2 linked regions of the Kineococcus endophyticus genome follow. The protein of the gene in region 1 interacts with the protein of each later gene in a pairwise test. Links are inferred from orthologs where the notes say so. Each region holds a gene or a part of one and is shown in the gene's direction. Other genes may lie near its edges. The genes, in order: AB1207_RS21030 and AB1207_RS05295.

Region 1 (7,347 bases):
CCGTTCCGGCGTGATCTTCGCGCGGCGGGTGGTGAGGAAGGTGCGGATCTCGTCCCGGTTGTCCACCCCACCGATCGTAGGTCGCCGGGCCACCCGTCCGCGGACCGCAGAGGTGGTCTGCCGTCACACCCTTCGCCAGAGACTGTCGCGCCCTCCCCCGTGCGGGTTGACTGCTGTCGACCGCAGCAGAACCAGAGGAGACACCATGACGACGCGGAGCACGACGATGCGGACCCTGGGCACCGTCGACGGCGGGTTGACCGTCTCGGCCCTCGGCCTGGGCTGCATGGGGATGAGCCAGAGCTACGGCCCGAACCCCGGGGACCGGCAGGAGATGGTCGGTGTCCTGCGGGGCGCCGTCGAACGGGGCGTGACGTTGTTCGACACGGCCGAGGTGTACGGCCCGTACGACAACGAGGAACTCGTGGGGGAGGCGCTGGAACCCCTGCGGGACCGGGTCGTCCTCGCGACCAAGTTCGGTTGGGACATCCAGGACGGGAAGTCCGTCGGGACCGACAGCCGGCCGGAGCAGATCCGCCGCGTCGCCGACGCCTCGCTCACGCGGCTGAGGACCGACCGGATCGACCTCTTCTACCAGCACCGCGTCGACCCGGACGTGCCGATCGAGGAGGTCGCCGGGGCCGTCGCCGAACTCGTCGCCGCGGGCAAGGTCCTGCACTTCGGGTTGTCCGAGGCGGGCGCCGGGACCATCCGACGCGCGCACGCCGTCCACCCCGTCACGGCGCTGCAGAGCGAGTACTCGTTGTGGACCCGGGAGATCGAAGCCGAAGTGCTGCCCGTCCTCGACGAACTGGGGATCTCCCTCGTGCCGTTCAGCCCGCTCGGCAAGGGTTTCCTCACGGGAGCAGTCGACACCTCGACCGAGTTCGCCGCCGACGACATCCGCACGCGCATCCCCCGCTTCACCGAGGAGAACCGCGCCGCGAACCAGGCGCTCGTCGACCTGGTGAGCCGCGTCGCGGGAACCCTCGGTGGGACACCCGCGCAGGTGGCGCTCGCGTGGTTGCTCGCTCAGCGGCCCGACATCGTCCCGATCCCCGGGACCCGCCGGCTGTCGCGCCTGGAGGAGAACCTCGGAGCCGTCGAGCTGCACCTCGGTGCGGACGACCTCGCGGAACTGTCCGCGGCGGCCGAACAGCTCGGGGTGGCGGGGGAGCGCTACAACGCGGCGATGCAGGCGATGACGGGGCTGTGATCTAGTTGTCTGACCGGGAAGTTCGTGCCCCCCCTTCGCGCCCTGAGCACGCACCTCGCTGCGTTGCGGTCGCTCGAGATGACGCTGCCAGCCCGTCGCTCCCACGCCTTGCGATGCACGCACTCAGGACGCGCCTGTGGTCACGAACTTCCCGGTCAGACCACTAGCCGCCGGTGTCCTCGACCGGGCGGGCGAGGACACCGGCGGCGTCGCGCTGGGCGGCGACCGCCCCGACGTACCCGGGCGGAAGTCCCTGCAACCCCACGACGACGAGGTCCGGGGGGAGTTCGGCGGACAGGGGACCCCGCGCGTGCGGCGTCCCGTCGGCGGGAACCTCGACGGCGGTGGGCTCGACGGCCAGCCCGAGCCCTGTCCACTTCAGGACGGCTTCCTTCCGCGTCCAGCACCGGGCCCGCCACCGCGCACGGTCGGCGGACGGGACGCGGTCGAGGGCGTCGCGCTCCCGGGGGGCGAGGGCGACGGCGTCGAAACCGGGGAACGCGGTGTGCGCGACGAGGTCCACGTCGATCCCGACCGGCCCCACCGTCGAGGCAGCCACGACGACGACGTCCCCGGCGTGCGAGGCGGACAGTCCGATGCCGGCGGCCGGACCCCGCCGGACGACGGGGCGGCCGTGGTCGCCGTCGGTCCCGCACGTCCGGCAGGCCCGCGTGACGTCGACCTCCCCGGCGTCGACCCCGGCCAGGTGAGCGGCGGCCACCCGCAGGAGGTGCGCCGTCACGAGGGAGCGGTCCCGGTCCTCGCTGCGCCGCAACCGGTCCGCCCGTCGCAGGTCCTCGACGGTGGGGCGGGTGACGGAGGACCGGGCTGGGAGCCGACCGTGCACGAGCAGTGAGACGTTCGTCTCGTCGCTGAGGAGTTGACGGTGGAACACGAGGTGAGGCTAACCTTCCTGCCGTGAGCACAGAACGCGTCGCCGTCGTCACCGGTGCGGCCGGTGGGATCGGTTCCGCGGTCGCCGAGGTGCTCGCACCACGTCACACGGCGCTCCTGCTGCTCGACCGGGACGGTGAGGCCCTCGAGGCTGCCGCAGCCCGGTTCGGCACGCGGGGTGTCCGCGTCCGGACGGCCGTGTGCGACGTCGCCGATCGTGACGCGGTGGACCGGGAGGTCGACCGTGCCGAACGGGAGCTGGGTCCGGTGGAGGAACTCGCCCACGTCGCCGGTGTCCTGCGGGCCGGCGCCGCGACGGGTGACGGCGACCGTGACTGGGACCTGTCGATGGCCGTGAACGCGGGGGGCACCCGGAACGTCTGCCGGGCCGTGGCCCGGCACATGGTCCGACGCCGCCGCGGCGCCATCGTGGCGGTCAGTTCCAACGCCGCCAAGCTCTCCCGGACGGGCATGGCCGCCTACGCCGCGTCCAAGGCGGCCGCCACCCGGTACGTCCTGTGCCTGGGGCTCGAACTGGCCCCGGACGGCGTGCGCTGCAACGTCGTCTCCCCGGGATCCACCGACACCGCCATGCAGCGCGACCTGCCCGGTGGACCGGGCTCCGTCGTGCGCGGCGACCTCGACGCGTTCCGCCTGGGCATCCCGCTCGGCCGGGTCGCCGACCCTCGCGACGTCGCGGAGACGGTGGGTTTCCTGCTGTCCGACGCGGCGCGCCACATCACCCTCACCGACGTCCTCGTGGACGGCGGCGCGTCACTGCGCGACTGACCCGCCGTCCCCGCCTGCCCCGGAGAAACCCTGTGAGCGTCACCGACCTGCCCGCCGTCACCGACTACCCGTTGCCGACCCCGGCCGAACTCCCCGTCGCCCGCGTCCCGTGGGAACTGCGGGCCGACCGTGCCGTGCTGCTGCTGCACGACCTGCAGGACCACTTCCTCGACGTCTACGGTGCGGACTCGAGGCTGCGGGATACGTTGCTGCGCAACGTCTCGCGCATCCGCTCCGCGGCGGCGGCCGCCGGGGTCCCCGTCGTCTACACCGCCCAGCCCGCGGTCCAGGACCCGGGGGACCGCGCGCTGCTCAGCGACTTCTGGGGTGACGGCATCGGTCGCCGTCCGCACCGGGCGGGCATTCCCGACCAGGTGGCGCCGCACGGCGGCGACACCGTGCTGACGAAGTGGCGGTACTCCGCGTTCCAGCGCTCGACCCTCGCCGACGACCTGCGACGGGCGGGTCGCGACCAGCTCGTCGTCACGGGGGTGTACGCCTCCATCGGCTGCCAGGTGAGTGCCTGCGAGGCGTTCATGCGGGACGTGCAGCCGTTCGTCGTCGGGGACGCCGTCGCGGACTTCGACGAGCAGCGGCACCGCTCCGCGCTGGCCTGGATCGCCGGGACGTGCGGAGTCGTCCGCAGCACCGACGACGTGGTCGCCGCGCTGTCCTGAAGCGCGCGGGAACAGGTGCGCCGCGCCTTGACGCCGCCCCCTCGGGTGAGGATAGGCTCACCAAAGTCACGGTGACGGATGCCTGGTCGGCGTCTGACGTGAGAAACCCCTCGAACCGGAGGAACCCGTGCGTCCCACCGAACACAGCGGCGGTCCCGCGTGAGCGCCGGACTGGCCACCACCGCCGCCGCGCCCCGGCCGGCGGTCGGCACGGACGTGCGGTGGGAGGACGCCTCTTTCGCCGTCGCCGCGCCGTCGGGCCTGGTCCACGCGACCGGTGGAACCCCGCTCGACGTCCCGCGCGGTCACGAGGCCGACGTCGTGGCCGCGGTGCGCGAGGCGTTCCGCCGCAACGGGTCTCGTCCGGGGGACGGTTCCCTCGTCTGCGGGGTCGTCCCGTTCGACCCGGACGGCACAGCCGAACTGAGCCTGGTGCGCGACATCGTCCGCCGGCCGTGGGCACCTCCCGCGGCCGGGGCCGGTCGCACCACGCGGGAGGTTCCCGACGACCCCGGGTACCGCGCCGCCGTCGCGGAGGCCCTCCTGCGCATCGGCGCCGGGGACCTCGAGAAGGTCGTCCTGGCGCGCACCCTCGACACCCCGCTCCCGGTGGGTTCCACCGTCGGGGCGTACCTCGACCGGCTCGCGGCGGCGAACCCCCACGGGTGGACGTTCGCGGTCCGGACCGCTGCGGGCCTGCTCACGGGGGCGTCCCCGGAACTCGTCGCCGCGGTCGACGGGAACGGCCTCGTCAGCCACCCGCTCGCAGGTTCCCGGCCGCGACGGGCGGGGGAGACCGGGCCTCCCGCCGACCTCCTGTCCTCGACCAAGGACCACCGCGAGCACGCCCTCGTCGTCGACCACATCGCTGAGCGCCTTGCGCCGCTCACCCACGGCCTCGACGTCCCCGCAGCGCCCGTCCCGACGGCGACGGACACCATGTGGCACCTCGGGACACGCATCACGGGAACGCCGCGCGCGGGAGTGGGTTCCCTCGACGCGGCCCTGCGCATCCACCCCACCCCTGCCGTCAGCGGGGTTCCCGTGGAGGCCGCCCTCGACCTCGTGCGCACCCTCGAACCCGCGCCCCGGGGGAACTACGCCGGTCTCGTCGGCTGGACCGACGCAGCGGGCCACGGGGAGTGGGCGCTCGTCCTGCGCTGCGCCTTGCTCGACACCGGGTCGGGGTCGGCGCGGCTGTGGGCCGGAGCCGGTGTCGTGGCGGGGTCCACCCCGGACGCCGAGCACGCCGAGACCGCCGCGAAGTTCGCCACCGCCCTCGCCGCCCTCACCGGCGACGACCGTCCGACCGAGGGGCCCGCCCAGTGACCGCGTTCCAGGACAGCCCGGGTGTCGTCCCCTACCCGCCCGAGGTCGTCGCGGAGCACCTCGCGGCCGGGACCTGGGGGACCGACCGCATCGAGGACCTCGTCGCCGCGGCCGCCCGGGTGAGTCCGGACGCCACCGCCGTCGTCGACGCCACCGGCCGGACGACGTACGCGGAACTCCTCGAGCGCGTCGGCCGGACCGCCGCGGACCTCGCGGCGGACGGTGTGCGGGAGGGGACCACCGTCGTCCTGCAGCTGCCGGGATCCGTCGACCTCGTCGCCGTGGTGCTGGCCCTGTTCCGCCTCGGTGCGCGGCCCGTCCTGGCGTTGCCCGCCCACCGGGCGCAGGAGATCAGCCACGTCGCGCGCACCGGCCGGGCGACGCACTGGATCGTCGGCGACCTCGACGGTCCCGGCGGCGCCGCCGACCTCACCGACCTCACCGGCCGCGTCCACGCCGCGCTCGGGTCCACCGGTCTCCGGGTCCTGCACCGCCCCGCGGGAACCGTGCCCCGGTCGGAGCAACCCCACCCCGTCCGTCCGGACGCGGACGCCGGGGAACTCGCGTTCTTCCAGCTGTCCGGCGGCACCACCGGACCGGCCAAGCTCATCCCGCGCGCCCACCGCGAGTACGCGTACTCCTTCCTGCGCAGCAACGAGTTGTGCGCCGTGGACACCGCCACCGTGATGCTCGTCCCGCTGCCGGCCACCCACAACTTCCCGCTGAGTTCCCCCGGGTGGTTCGGGGTCCTCGCCGCCGGGGGCAGCGTCGTCTTCCCGCCCAGCAGCGACGCCGCCACGGTCCTCGCGGCGGTCACCGAGCACCGGGTCACCCACGTCGTCGCCGTGCCCCCGCTCGTCCAGCTCTGGCTCGACAGCCCCGACCTCGCCACGGCGGACACGTCGTCGCTGCGGCGCGTGCTCGTGGGCGGGGCGCGCCTGTCGCCCGCCGTGGCCCGTCGCGTCCTCGACGACCTCGGTCCGCTGCAGCAGGTCTACGGCATGGCCGAGGGGCTGGTCTGCTACACCTCGCCGGACGACCCGGTGGACCTGCTCGTCGAGAGCCAGGGCCGGCCGATGTCCGCCCTCGACGAGGTCCGCGTCGTCGACGCCACCGGGGCCGAGGTCCCGGCGGGGGAGACCGGGGAACTCCTCGTCCGCGGGCCGTACACGATCCGGGGGTACTACGCGCCCGGCACGGACGACCCGGCGGCGGCACCGGTCAACCTCGGCGCCTTCGCCGCGGACGGGTCCTACCGCACCGGAGACCTCGTGCGCCGCAGCGCGGACGGGTCTCTCCGCGTCGTCGGCCGGGTCAAGGAGCAGGTCAACCGGGGTGGCGAGAAGATCTCGCCGGCCGAGGTCGAGGACCTCCTGCTCACCCACGACGCCGTGCACGACGTCTGCGTCGTCGGCGAACCCGACGAACGCCTCGGGGAACGGTCGGTGGCCTACGTCGTGCCCCGCCCCGGCCGGCGCGGTGCGCTGGACCGGCGGACCCTGCGCCGGCACCTCACCGGTGCCTCGCTCGCCGCCTACAAGGTTCCCGACGTGTTCCGCATCGTCGACGACCTGCCCGCCACCGCTGTGGGGAAGGTGTCCCGACGTGGGACGCGGGACCGTGCGGGACGGTCCGAGGTCCTCGACGTCGTCGGCGTCGGGTTCGGCCCCGCGAACATCGCCCTCGCCGCCGCCCTCGCCGAGCAGGCCCAGGACGACCGGCGGGCGGGCCGGGACCCCCTGCGCGCGCGGTTCTTCGAGGCCGCCCCGGAGCAGCGCTGGCACGCGGGGATGCTCCTGCCCGACGCGTCCATGCAGATCGCCTTCGCGAAGGACCTCGCCACCTTCCGCAACCCCCGGTCGGAGTTCACGTTCCTGCAGTTCCTCGCCGAGCGCGACGGGCTCGCCGACTTCTTCAACCGCGGGTCGATGACCCCGCTGCGGGTCGAGTTCGCGGCGTACCTGCGATGGGCGGCCGCCAAGCTCGACGACGTGGTGCGCTACGGCAGCCGCGTCGAACTCGTCCGGCCCGTCCTCGAGGGCGGGGTCCTGCAGCACTTCGAGGTGACCGTCGCCGACGCCGACGGTGTCACCCGCGTCCTGGCGCGCGACGTCGTCCTCGCGGCCGGGTTGCAGCCCGTCCTGCCGACGGGTGTCGTCGCGTCGGACCGGGTGTGGCACACGGCCGAGCACCTGCACCGGGTCGGTGACGTCGATCCGGGGTCCGTGCGCGCGGTCGCCGTCGTCGGCGGCGGGCAGAGCGCGGCGGAGGTCCTCGCCGACCTGCACGGACGCTTCCCCTGCGCGCGGCTGCACTCGGTGCAGAGCCGGTTCGGGTTGTCGCCGTCGGACTCCAGCCCGTTCGCCAACCGCATCTTCGACGCCGCCAGCGTCGACGCGCTGTTCGACGCGCCCGTCGCGGAGCGGGACCGCATCGACGACC
Region 2 (7,354 bases), on another replicon or contig:
GGCGGAAAGTGTGTTTTCCACGCAGAAGGGGGCGGGGCGGGCGAGGGCGTCAGGCGTCGAGGACGGCCGCGCGGACGGCGGCGGTGATGCGCTCCAGGCGGGGGCGGACCGCGGCGCGGTCGGTGAGCAGCTCCACGACGCGCAGACCCGACGGCGGGGTCGCCAGGACGGCGGCCGCCTCGGCGCGGGTGCGGGGGCGCACGTGCGGGACGCCGTAGGCGGCGCAGAGGGCGGCGACGTCGACGCCGTGGGGCGTGGCGACGACCCGCTCGAACGTGGGCCGGGTCACGACCGCGGCGTGCTCCAGCGTCTCGAAGATGCCCCCGCCGTCGTCGTTGACGAGCACGACGGTCAGATCGGGCCGCGTCTCCCCCGGCACCGGCAGGAACGCGTTGACGTCGTGCAGGAAGGCGAGGTCGCCGACGAGCAGCCGGGTGGGCCCGAGGACCGTCGCGACGCCCTCGGCCGTGGCCAGCGTCCCGTCGATGCCGGCGAGCCCGCGGTTGGAGACGGTGCGGACCCCGCGGGGGTGGCCGGCGAGGTCGACGTCGCGGACGGCGTTGCTGGCCGCCACGACGAGCACCGAACCGTCGGCCGCGCAGGCGCGCACGACCTCGCGGGCCGCCCAGGGGCCCGCCAGCGCGCTCTCGTCGTCGACGACGGCGTCCACCGCGTCGGCCGCCAGCTTCGCGGCGCGGTCCCAGCGGGCGGCGAACTCCTGCTCGCCGGCCTCCGGACGCCTCGTGACGGTGGCGGCCGGGACGACCCGGGCGGCGCGGAACCCGGCGTCGGGCCAGGTGCCGTCCGGGCTGACGACGACGAGCTCGACGTCGTCGCGCGCCAGCAGCCGGGTCACGGGCCGCGACAGCGTGGGGTGGCCGAAGAGGACGACCCGCTCGACGTCCCCGAGGCGGCCCTGGCCGTCGTCGGCGTCCAGCAGCAGGCGGTAGGGCCCGACGGCCCGCTCGCCGCCGCGGGCGCCCGAGCTGGGTTCGGCCAGCAGCGGCCAGCCCGCGTGCTCGGCCAGCTCGCGCGCGGCCCGGCCCGTCGCGGGGTCGGGGGCGTCACCGGCCAGGACGAGGGTCCTGGGGCCGCGCTCCAGCACGACCGGCTGCGGCGCAGCGGGTTCGGCGACGACCGTCAGCCCCGTCGTGGAGACCGGCAGGACGTCGGGCGAGGGGGTCAGCGGGTCGGAGAAGCCCACGTCGAGGTGCACCGGACCCGGCCCGTCACCGCGCAGCCCCCGGGCCGCGGCGACCGCGCGGGACACGACCGAGCGCCACGCCGGGGCCTGCGCGGCCGGGTCGACCGGGGCGGGCAGGTCGGCGCTGTAGCGCACCGAGGGCAGGAACATGCGCGCCTGCGCGTCCGCGGTCTGGCTGGCCCCGGACCCGCGCAGCTCGTGCGGGCGGTCCGCCGACAGCACGACGAGCGGCACGCCGGCGTGGTGGGCCTCCAGGACGGCGGGGTGCAGGTTGGCGACGGCGGTGCCGCTCGTCGTGACGACCGCCACGAGCTCCCCCGCGCGGGCCAGGCCGAGGGCGAGGAACCCGGCGCTGCGCTCGTCGATGCGCACGTGCAGCCGCAGCCGGCCCTCGTCGGCGGCGCGGGCGGCCGCGTAGGCCAGGGGCGCGCTGCGCGACCCGGGGCTCAGGACGAGGTGTCGCAGGCCGAGCCGGACCAGGGCGTCGACGAGGACCGTCGCGAAGGCGGTCGAGGGGTTCACCCCTCCATGGTGCGCCTGCGAGCGTGTGGCAGCCTGCCGCGGTGACCGGAACAGCGCCGTCCATCGACGAGATCCTCGCCACCTTCGCCGCGGACACCCTCGTGGACCGTCTCGGGATCCGCTTCCTGGAGATGAGCCCGGAGCGCCTCGTCGCGACGATGCCCGTCGAGGGCAACACCCAGGTCGCGGGGTTCCTGCACGGCGGTGCGAGCTGCGCCCTGGCCGAGACGCTGGGCTCGGTCGGCGCCTACCTGCACGTGTGGCCCGGCGGGCTCGCGCTCGGCACGGACATCAACGCCACGCACCACCGCTCGGTCCGCTCCGGCCTGGTGACGGGGGTCGCGACGGCGATCTCGCTGGGTCGCACGCTCTGCAGCCACGAGGTCGTCATCTCCGACGAGGAGGGCCGGCGGTTGTGCACGGCCCGCATCACGAACTACGTGCGGGCCGCGCAGCCGTCCTGACCGCTCACGAGCCGAGCGTGGTCCCCACGACGGCGAGGGCGAGACCGGCCCCGACGAGGACGAGCAGCCCGATCGCCAGGGCGCGCCCGACCGGGTGCCCGACGTTGAGCGTCCAGCCGACCCCGACGCGCTTGGGGACCAGCAGGGCGGGGTCCTCCCGGTTGACGTAGAGCAGGCCGCCGCGCCACAGGCGGTCGTCGTCGGGGGCCTGCGCCGCACCGGCTTCCGGCGCCGGGCCCTGCGCCCGGCTGCGGACGGCGGTGACGAGGACGGTGACGAGGACGGTGACCGCGAGCGCGGCCCCGAAGACGACGAGCGTGAACCCCGCCCAGCGCAGGCGCTCGGGGTGCAGCCACCCGTCGAGGAGCACCGCGCAGACCAGCCCCGCGCCGAGCAGGGCGACGACCCCCAGCAGCGACTGGGCGGCGCGCTCGGTCGCCAGCGGCCGGGCGAGGGGGTCGGCGTCCCCTGCGCGCGGACGCAGCGGGGTCCGGCGCACGAGGGAGGCGAGGGCGGCGAGCAGGACCGTCAGACCGACGGCCACGAGCAGCGGGCCGAACGCGCTCCAGACGGAGCGGGCCGCGAACGCGTCGGGCCGGCCGTCGCCGTCCCAGTGCGTCGGGAAGGGGTCCGGCAGGGTGTCGTAGCGGGTCCAGCCGAACGCCGCCGTCGCCAGGACGAGGGCGGCGGCCAGCACGTACCAGTGCACGGCGACCGGCGGGCGGGGCACGTCGCCCAAGGGCGCGGTGAGGCGGACCGGCACCTCCCGGAACCACCCCTCGGACGTCTTGGCCGCCCGGATCGGCCTGCGGCACAGCACGAAGGCAGCGCACCCCAGGGCCAGGAGCCCGTACGTGACGGGCAGGACGCCCTCGGGGGACCTCACGAGCGCGGCGACGAGCGCGGCGACCACCGTCAGGACGGCCACGGCGGTCCGGTAGGTCCGGACGGCGTGCCGGACGACGGGGGCGTCGGCGCGCTCGCGCGGGACGGAGACCCCGAGGGGCAGGGTGCGGGCGGACAGCGACGGGAGGAGGAGCAGCGTCAGCCCGACGAGCAGGCAGGCGCCGACGCCGATCGCGGTGGTGCCGACGTGGTTCACGAGGTCTCCTCGGCGGGCTCGCGGGTGGCGGGGGCGAGGCCGGCCAGCACCTCGCGGCAGACGGCGACGACGTCGGGGACGCCGTGGGCGTGCCCCTCGGCGAGGAGGGTGTGCACCCGGGCGCGCCAGTCGTCCACGACGTGCGGTGGCGAGGGCGGGTCCCCCGGGCCGCGGGCGACGACGGAGCCGGACTTGCTCGTCGTCCGCAGGAAGCCCTCGCCGCGCAGGCGCTCGTAGGCCTTGGCGACGGTGGCCGTGTTGATGCCGAACCCGCCGGCCAGCGCCCGCACCGACGGCAGGGCCGACCCGACGGGGAGGGTGCCGGCGGCGATGGCCTCGACGACGCGGTCGCGGATCTGCTGGTAGATCGGGACCTCGGACGTCGGGTCCAGGTCGATCAACGGGGTACCCACCACGTCGCCACCTCCCATCTGTCCCACCAACAGTAGTACAGGTGGGACAGATGGGCGAGGGGTCAGTCCCGTCGGGGGTGGGCCGCCACGAGCATGAGCACCCCGACGAAGGCGACGTCGGCGGCCACGACGGCGACCGACGGGCGCAGCGACACCGCCAGCGCCACCCCGCCCACGACGAAGGCCGCGGCCAGGGCGGCCAGCACGGCGTGCAGCCGCGGGCGCGCCCGCGCCCACAGGACGGTCACGACCGGCGCCCGGGCAGGAACTGCTCGACGCGCGCGACGGCGAACCCGATGCGCGGCAGGTCGGCCGTGCGCTCGAAGCAGACGAACCGCGGCACCCAGCGCGGCTGGTACTTGGCGTTGCTGCGGTACAGCTGCTCGAGCTGCCAGGCGCGGGAGAACACCACGAGCACCCGGTACCACAGGCGCAGGACGGGACCCGCTCCCAACCGCGAACCGCGGTCGAAGACCGACCGGAACACCGCGAAGTTCAGCGAGATGCGCGCGAGCGCGTGCTCGCGGGCGAAGGCGACGACGTCGGTGACGACGAGCTCGACGGTGCCGTTCGGGGCCTCGGGCCGGCGGCGCATGAGGTCCAGGGAGACCCCGTGCTCGCCCCACGGGACGAACGTCAGGACCGCGAGCAGCTCCCCTCCGGCCGCCCGCGCGGTCGCGACGAGCAGCTGCGGATCCGCCGCGTCGCCCAGGCGCCCCAACGCCATCGAGAAGCCGCGTTCGCGCCCCTCGCGCCACGTCGCCGCGCAGGCGGCGATCTCCTCGAGCTCGCTGGCCGGCACGTCCACCTGGCGGCGGATGGTGACCTCCGTCCCGCCGCGGCGGGCGCGGTTGACGGCCTGCCGCAGGGAGCGGACCGCCCGGCCCTCCAGGCTGAACTGCGCGGTGTCGATCACGGCCTCGTCCCCGACCTCCAGGACCTGCAGGCCGGCCCGGTGGTAGACCGCGGCCCCCGCCTCGGAGGTGCCGACGACGGCCGGGGTCCACGCGTGCGCGGCCAGCTGGCGGCGCCAGGCCTCCACGGCCGCGGGCCACGAGGTCATGTTGCCGACCGGGTCACCGCTGACGACGCTCACCCCGCCGACGACGCGGTGCACGACCGCGGCCCGCCCGTTGGGGGCGAAGACGGCCGTCTTGTCGCGGCGCAGGTTGAAGTAGCCGAGCGCGTCACCCTCGCCCTCGGTGGCCAGCAGGTGGCGCAGCCGGTCCTCGTCGGCGCCGAGGGCCGCCGGGTCGGCGGCGGGCTGGAACAGGAACCACGTGACGAGCAGGACGAGGACCGTCCCGGCCGCGTTGAGGGCGACGTCCACCCACCCCGGGACGACCACCCCGTCGGGGAAGATCACGAAGCTGTCGACCGAGACGAGCGTGCCGGCCGCGGCGTACCAGACCCGCTCGAACAACCCGCCCGCGCGTTCCTGCGTCGCCAGGACGACGACGGTGCCCACGACGAGCCAGGCCGCGAACGCACCGCCCCCGATGCGGACGGCCTGGCGCACCCCCAACCGGGACGGGAGCACGGTGAACCGCGGACGCGCCAGGGCCAGGACGGCGAGGACGGCCAGCTGCACGAGCAGCAGACCCAGCGGCAGCGTGACCTCGTCGAGGGCGCCCCACAGGACGTTGAAGAGGGCGTTGAGCCCGGACACGACCACCGCCGTCCACCAGGCGGCCCGCTTGCGCTGTCCCAGCGACCGGGCCAGCAGCAGCAGGACCGTCCCGTACCCCAGGCTGGGCCAGGCCGTGGCGAAGACCAGGTCGACGACGATCGGGCGCGCGCGCTGGGCGCCGTCCGACAGGGGCGCGTGGACGGCCATGGCCAGCGACATCACCCCCGAGAGCAGGAAGACCCACGTCGCGACCCGGGCTGCGGCCGACCGCGCCCGGCCCACCCAGCGACCCTCCGGCGCGTCCCCCGAGCGCCCCTGCTCCACGACCTGCACCTCGCTGCGCACGTCCGTGCTCACGACTCCGCCTTCCCCCGAACGTCCCCCGACGGCCCGGACCCCGGACCGTTCCCCTCAACGGTGCCCGAGAGGGGGGTGGCGGCGCGTCAGCCTGGGGAAGGGATCACCGCGACCCGCACCCCCCTCCGATGGCGGGGGTGCCTCCACCCGCGGGACGACGGTCGTGCACCACCGCGGTCCCGGTCCGTGCCGGCGGGGCCCCTCACGCGGGCGGCGGGACCTGCCGGGCGACGAGCGCGGCCTGCATCCGGCTGCGGACGGCGAGCTTGCCGAGGATGGAGCTGACGTGGTCCTTGACCGTGCCGACCCCGAGGTCGAGCGCGGCGCCGATGTCGGCGTTGGACAGGCCCTGGGCGAGCAGGCCCAGGACGTCGCGCTCCCGCGCGGTCAGCGTCGCCAGGCGGCGCAGCGTCTCGGCGGTCACCCCGCTCGTCTCCGCGTGCTCGCTGAGCAGGGTGCGCGCCGCCCGCGGCGAGAGCACCACGCCCCCCGCGGCGAGCGTGCGCACGGCCTGCAGGAGACCGAAGGGGTCGGTGTCCTTGAGCAGGAACCCCGAGGCGCCGGCCCGCATGGCCTGCGCGACCTGCTGGTCGCTGTCGAAGGTCGTCAGCATCGCCACGGCGGGCGGCGCGGGGCCGCGCAGCACCTCGGCCAGCACCGTCAGGCCGTCCACGACGGGCATGCGGATGTCGAGGAGCACGACGTCGGGCCGCTCGCGGGCCACGAGCGCCACGGCGTCCTCGCCGGAGCAGGCACCGACGACGCGGACGTCGCCCTCGGCCTGCAGGATCATCGACAGCCCCGAGCGGACGAGGGACTCGTCGTCGACGACCACGACGCGGACCTCGCGCACCGGCCCCGGCACCGGCGTCTCCACGTCAGCGGCCCGCCGCCGACGCCGACGTCAGGACGGCGTGCGCCGCGCGCACCCGGTCCCGCCAGTGCTCGATGCGGTCCGCCGGGGCCCGGAAGCGGTGCAGGAGCTCGGGATCCGCCGCGACGGCACCGACCGGGAGAGCACCGTCCACGGGCAGGAGCGGGGCGGCGGTGACGTCGGCCGCCAGCAGGGCCGCCGTCCCCAGGCCGCACGCGAACGGCAGTTCCGGCAGCGCCGCGGCGAGGGCCGTCCCGGCTGCGATGCCCACGCTCGTGTCGAGCGCGGAGGAGACGACGACGGGCAGCCCGCACGCCTGCGCGACCGCGAGCGCCGGCCGCACCCCGCGCAGGGGTGCGACCTTCACCACGACGACGTCCGCGGCCTCGAGCCCGGCGACGCGCAACGGGTCCTCGGCCTTGCGGACGCTCTCGTCGGCGGCGAGGGGCACGGCCGTGCCGGCGGCGGCCAGGCGGCGGCGCAGCAGCGCCATCTCCTCCAGCGTCGCGCACGGCTGCTCGGCGTACTCCAGGCCGACGACCGCGAGCTCGCCGAGCGCACGCTCGGCCTCGTCCACGCTCCAGCCCGCGTTCGCGTCCACGCGGACCCGGCCCGTCGGGCCGAGGACGTCGCGGACGGCGGCGACGCGGGCGACGTCCTCGCGCAGCCGGGTGGCGAAGTCCGCCCCCGCCTCGGCGACCTTCACCTTCGCGGTGCGGCAACCGGGGAAGGCGGCGAGGACGGCCGGGACGTCGTGGGCCGGGACGGCCGGGACGGTGGCGTTGACC

What was found.
Region 2: the proteins of AB1207_RS21030 (region 1) and AB1207_RS05295 interact in binary tests that used the Escherichia coli proteins (3 or more experiments, as listed by UniProt). The link is inferred for Kineococcus endophyticus from one-to-one orthologs.

What each region holds. Positions count from the first base shown.
Region 1 is NZ_JBFNQN010000016.1:97,677-105,023, reverse strand. The notes cover bases 1,858-4,753. They hold AB1207_RS21030 (isochorismatase family protein), read left to right. Parts: upstream 1,858-2,931; coding sequence 2,932-3,576; downstream 3,577-4,753. Other genes in these bases: AB1207_RS21025 (isochorismate synthase), read left to right, coding at 3,736-4,753; AB1207_RS21035 (SDR family NAD(P)-dependent oxidoreductase), read left to right, coding at 2,135-2,899; AB1207_RS21040 (4'-phosphopantetheinyl transferase family protein), read right to left, coding at 1,858-2,111. Also shown: AB1207_RS21050 (helix-turn-helix transcriptional regulator), read right to left, coding at 1-66; AB1207_RS21045 (aldo/keto reductase), read left to right, coding at 206-1,216; more of AB1207_RS21040, read right to left, coding at 1,380-1,857; more of AB1207_RS21025, read left to right, coding at 4,754-4,905; AB1207_RS21020 (SidA/IucD/PvdA family monooxygenase), read left to right, coding at 4,902-7,347. UniProt on the Escherichia coli protein: Involved in the biosynthesis of the siderophore enterobactin (enterochelin), which is a macrocyclic trimeric lactone of N-(2,3-dihydroxybenzoyl)-serine.
Region 2 is NZ_JBFNQN010000003.1:225,860-233,213, reverse strand. The notes cover bases 576-3,478. They hold AB1207_RS05295 (hotdog fold thioesterase), read left to right. Parts: upstream 576-1,767; coding sequence 1,768-2,190; downstream 2,191-3,478. Other genes in these bases: AB1207_RS05285 (GntR family transcriptional regulator), read right to left, coding at 3,289-3,478; AB1207_RS05290 (DUF5808 domain-containing protein), read right to left, coding at 2,195-3,292; menD (2-succinyl-5-enolpyruvyl-6-hydroxy-3-cyclohexene-1-carboxylic-acid synthase), read right to left, coding at 576-1,726. Also shown: more of menD, read right to left, coding at 50-575; more of AB1207_RS05285, read right to left, coding at 3,479-3,705; AB1207_RS05280 (hypothetical protein), read right to left, coding at 3,768-3,953; AB1207_RS05275 (phosphatidylglycerol lysyltransferase domain-containing protein), read right to left, coding at 3,950-5,692; AB1207_RS05270 (response regulator), read right to left, coding at 5,895-6,557; AB1207_RS05265 (o-succinylbenzoate synthase), read right to left, coding at 6,571-7,354. UniProt on the Escherichia coli protein: Required for optimal enterobactin synthesis. Acts as a proofreading enzyme that prevents EntB misacylation by hydrolyzing the thioester bound existing between EntB and wrongly charged molecules.